One region of the Ruminococcus sp. RTP21484sp1_RTP21281st1_A8_RTP21281_210402 genome, then DNA from elsewhere that is predicted to be linked to it. Evidence: predicted binding sites of a transcription regulator. Region 1 holds the regulator's gene; the other holds the start of a gene.
The links. The regulator Rex, encoded in region 1, represses fermentation and respiration genes when NADH is low (regulators of the CRP and FNR family bind a similar motif). The targets are predictions, from matches to a motif close to ATTGTTAANNNNTTAACAAT.

Region 1 (2,400 bases):
TGCAAATGTTACGGTAAGATCTGCCTCAAAAGCAGTTCCAAGAACAGCTCCCGTATCTCCATGAATGCCAGACGGAATATCCACCGCTACTTTATACGCAGGAGCTTCATTCATATGGTCAATTATCTCTTTGTAATTCCCGGTAATCTCCCTGGAGAGTCCAACGCCGAAAATTCCGTCTACTATAACAGTATATTCATCCCATACAGGGTTATTCATTACCGGTACCTGGTAGCTCATGGCAATATCCCACTGATGTCGGGTTTCTTCTGTCATTTTATCCGGATTTCCTGCAAGATAAATCTCAGAACGAATTCCCGCCAGATGCAGAAGTCTTGCAATGGCAATGCCGTCACCTCCGTTATTGCCAGATCCGCAGACGGTCAGAATCCGTTCTTTTTTCAAATTAGCAGAACCGTTTTTCTTTTCCAGATATTTCCGGATCTCTTCTGCTGTGGCAAGTGCTGCCCTCTCCATGAGAACCAGGGAGGGAACATGCATATTATGAATAGTGCCATGGTCAAGCAGCTTCATCTGACTGCAGGTTACAACTTTTTTCATAAGGCCACTCCTAATGCAAAACTGCCGCCCGGTCTCCTGTAAATCCTTCAGCGAGACAAGCAGCAGTCCTCTTTGACTTTTATTCTTTGTTTTCTTTATGTTCGTTACGATACTGGCTTAAGTTGTAAGACAGTGCCATCAGACTCTCGGACAGATGAACGTTCTCTACGATCACATCCTCCGGGGCGTCAAGATCTGTATGGGCAAAATTCCAGATTGCCTTGATTCCATTGTCAATAAGAACCTTCGCCATCTCCTTGGCCTTATTCTTCGGCAGGGTCAGAATGGCAATCTCCACCTGATTCTCCCTGATAAATTCCGGGAGACTGCTAACCATCTGGATCTCAATCCCGCGAACGGAAATCCCCTCCAAAACCGGGTTTACGTCAAAAATCCCTACCAGGCGGAAGCCACGTTTTTCGAAGTCTCCATAATTGGCAAGTGCCTGTCCCAGATTACCTGCACCCAGGATGATCATGGGATGAATGGTGTCCAGTCCCAGTATTTTACCAATTTCTGTATAAAGATATTCTACATTATATCCATATCCCTGCTGTCCAAAACCGCCGAAATTATTTAAGTCCTGTCGGATCTGTGAAGCAGTCACATGCATTTTTTTACTCAAGTCGTTGGAAGATATACGTTCCACCTTCTCTTCCATCAGCTCCCCCAGATAGCGATAATATCTTGGCAATCTCTTAATTACCGCCTTTGAGATCTCTTTTGCATCCAAAATGTTCCCCTCCTTGTTTCCGCTGCCTGTAATTTTCCGCTAAAAACGCATCGCGGAACATTACCTGTAATCGGCAGCCCGCGTAACACTATGTCAATTATACCGAAATGTTATTTTCTTGTCAATTAAAGTTGTGCAGAATTACAAATTTTTGCAATTTTTTTTGTGATTTGACAATTATTCTTTCAAAAAATAAATTTTTCAAGTATAATATACTATTGAACATTCTAATAATGCTGTTTCTGTGTATACAGAACCGCCTTTTTAAGGAGGAACTTATGATTTTATCATGTCAGAGCATCTGCAAATCTTTTGGGGAAAAGGTGATCCTGCAGGATGCTTCTTTTCACATAGAAGAACGGGAAAAGGCCGCTCTTATCGGCAATAACGGTGCTGGGAAAACAACTCTTCTTCGTATTATCATGGAGGAGATTTCCGCGGATTCCGGTCAGGTGGTCATTGCCAAGGATAAGAAGATCGGTTATCTGGCCCAGTACCAGGATATCCACGGTCATCACACCATTTACGAAGAACTGATGACCACCAAGCAATACATTTTGGATATGGAGGACAAAATCCGTTCTCTGGAACAGGAAATGAAATACGTAGCAGGCGACAAACTTGAGAGCCTGATGAACAGCTATACCCGCTTGACGCACCAGTTTGAGCTGGAAAACGGCTACGCTTATAAAAGTGAAATCGTAGGAGTTTTAAAAGGTCTTGGATTTGAAGAAGAAGACTACGGCAAACAGATTGAGAACCTTTCCGGAGGTCAGAAAACCCGGGTTGCACTTGGCAAGCTTCTGATCTCCAAACCGGATATTCTCCTTCTGGACGAGCCTACCAACCATCTGGATATGGAGAGCATTGCATGGCTTGAGACCTATCTTCTCAACTACCCGGGTGCTGTATTTATCGTTTCCCATGACCGTTATTTTCTGGACAAGGTAGTTACCAAGATCGTGGAGATCGAGGCTGCCCAGATGAGAATGTACGAAGGCAACTATTCCGCTTATGCCCTGAAAAAAGCGCAGCTGCGTGACGCCCAGTACAAGGCTTACCTGAACCAGCAAAGAGAGATCAAACATCAGGAGGCTGTTATCACC
Region 2 (2,400 bases), on a different contig from region 1:
CGGCGCCTCCGCGTCCACGAAGACCAGATCTGGTAACTTCATCAATTACATCCTGGGGAGTCATCTCTGTAACTGCCTTGGCAAGAGCAGAAAAACCGCCTGCTGCAATATATTCGTCAATGGATTCCGCGTCAATCTTACCACAGTTTTCAAGAACGATCCTGGTCTGACGGTTAAGGAACGGGATATCCTCAGGCTTCGGACAGATTTCATCTCCATGGCGGTAAAACAGACGATCTACAGGATGTCCAAGGCGTACAGTTCGCTCCACGATCTCCAGGCAGTCCTCCTCCTGAACATGTACATACTGATATCCGTATGGTTCAATCCTTACAAGAGGTCCCAGCTCGCAAAGACCCTGGCAGCCAGTCTTGATAACGCCTACGTGAGGGATATCTTTCTGCATTTCAATCTCTACACCATCAATACCTTCACAGAGTCTTACCATCTCATCATAGATTTTCTGAGCACCGGAAGCCATACATCCGGTACCGGAACAGACAAGAACACGGCATGTGAAGCTCTGGATATTCTGTTCGATCTCAGCTTTTTTGCTTTGCAGCTCTTCTTTACTGTTAATCCTCATCCGTTCTCACCTCTCAATCTGTTAATAAGCTCTACTACCTTCTCCGGTGTCATCTTGGCATGCACTTCTTCATTCACCATACAGGTGGGAGCAAGCCCGCAGGCACCAAGACAGGATACAGTCTCCACAGTGAACATCATGTCATCTGTGGTATGCTTCTTATTGCTTAATCCCAGTTCTTTCATGAATGCTTCTTTAACCGGGATTGACTTTCTTACATGACAAGCTGTGCCATCGCATACCTTGATAATGTATTTTCCTTTAGGTTCAAAAGAAAAGTTCTCATAAAAGGTTGCAACACTGAAGGCCTTCGCTTCAGTAACGCCGATCTGTCCGGCTACGTAGGTCAGAAGTTCTGCAGGCAGGTACCGATATTCCGCCTGGATATCCTGCATGATGGGGATTAATGAGGCAGCACACCGCTCATAATGCTCAATAATCTCATCTGCTTTCTTGTAATATGACTGATCTACCATTTTGTTAACCTCCTTACTTGCCAGATGCCTCCAGGTCTTTTGTCCCCGTCCTCCAAAGCTTCCGGCTTTGCGTATTTTTTAACAGACATGACTATTTTTGTAATGAAATTATATATTTTTTTGTTCATTTTGGCAAGCAAATATGAATAAGTTTATTTATTAACAATATTTTTGCACAATTTTGTATCTGGAATTATATTGAAATATACAAAAAGCCGGATTGCTTAAGTTGTACAAATGATACAACAGCAAATCCGACTTTTCTAAATTGTGTTTTCTTTTATTTTTCAAAATCATCCACCGATTTGAGCCATGATGTGGGATTCTTCGTTTCCCTTCTTATGTTCCTGAAAATTGTGGCCTACAGGCTTTTCATAAATGACTTTTTCTATCGTTTCTTTAAGCATCCCATCAGAACAACCACTTCGAAGCAAAACCTTCAGATCTGCTCCGTCCTCAAATTGCAGGCAGCCTTTCAGAAATCCGGTAGAAGTAAGCCTTACACGGTTGCAGCTGTCACAGAATTTGTGGGACAGGGCACTGATAAATCCGATCCTGCCTGTAAACTCCTCCAGGGTATAATAATGACAGGGACCATTTCCAAGCTTTTCTTCCGTTGGTGTCATTGACCCATATTCCTTTTCCAGAACAGACTTTATCTGTTCCTCTCCCCTGGCTGCAAACTCCTTGCCCAGACCAATTGGCATCATTTCAATGAAACGCACATGAAGAGGATTCTCCCTTGCAAGAGCTGCCACCTGTAAAAGTTCCTCGTCCGACTGAAAAGTGGGGACACAGTTCAATTTCACTTTCAGGGAAGGGTAGGAAAGTGCTGCCCTAAGTCCCTTTAAAACCTGGTGAAAATCGTCCCTGCGGGTGATTTTGCGAAATGTGGTTTCTTCTAAAGTATCCAGACTGATGTTTACGGCATCCAGACCGGCCTCCATCAGGCCCGGAAGCTGTTCTCCCAAAAGGATTCCGTTGGTGGTCAGTGTAACCTGGCAGATCCCGGGAATGGCTTTCAGCTCTTTTACTAATGGGGTGCAGATTCTGCGGACAAGAGGCTCTCCTCCTGTCAGTTTGATTCTGGAAATCCCAAGTTCACTGGCCGCCTTACAGATTCTCACGATTTCATCTGTATCAAGAAGTTCTGTCCTTGGAATCTGACGGATTCCCTCTTCCGGCATACAGTAGATACAGCGGAGATTGCACCTGTCTGTCAAAGATATCCGCAGATAATCAATATTTCTTCCGTATCTGTCAAGCATAAACCATTTCATCTCCCTCAGAGATCACACCGCCTTTGATTACTCTGGCAAAAACACCTTCGCGGGGCAT

Region 2: AB5170_RS03285 (NAD(P)H-dependent oxidoreductase subunit E) is a predicted target of Rex. The motif match lies at 1,210-1,229, and genes of this name have one in related genera.

What each region holds. Positions count from the first base shown of each region.
Region 1 covers NZ_JBCPGE010000006.1:46,488-48,887, forward strand. Annotated here, with positions in the region: gene AB5170_RS04075 (NAD(P)H-hydrate dehydratase) at 1-561, opposite strand, end outside; gene AB5170_RS04080 (redox-sensing transcriptional repressor Rex) at 641-1,294, opposite strand; gene AB5170_RS04085 (ABC-F family ATP-binding cassette domain-containing protein) at 1,573-2,400, shown strand, end outside.
Region 2 covers NZ_JBCPGE010000005.1:8,420-10,819, forward strand. Annotated here, with positions in the region: gene AB5170_RS03280 (NADH-ubiquinone oxidoreductase-F iron-sulfur binding region domain-containing protein) at 1-586, opposite strand, end outside; gene AB5170_RS03285 (NAD(P)H-dependent oxidoreductase subunit E) at 583-1,062, opposite strand; gene moaA (GTP 3',8-cyclase MoaA) at 1,356-2,330, opposite strand; gene AB5170_RS03295 (MOSC domain-containing protein) at 2,323-2,400, opposite strand, start outside.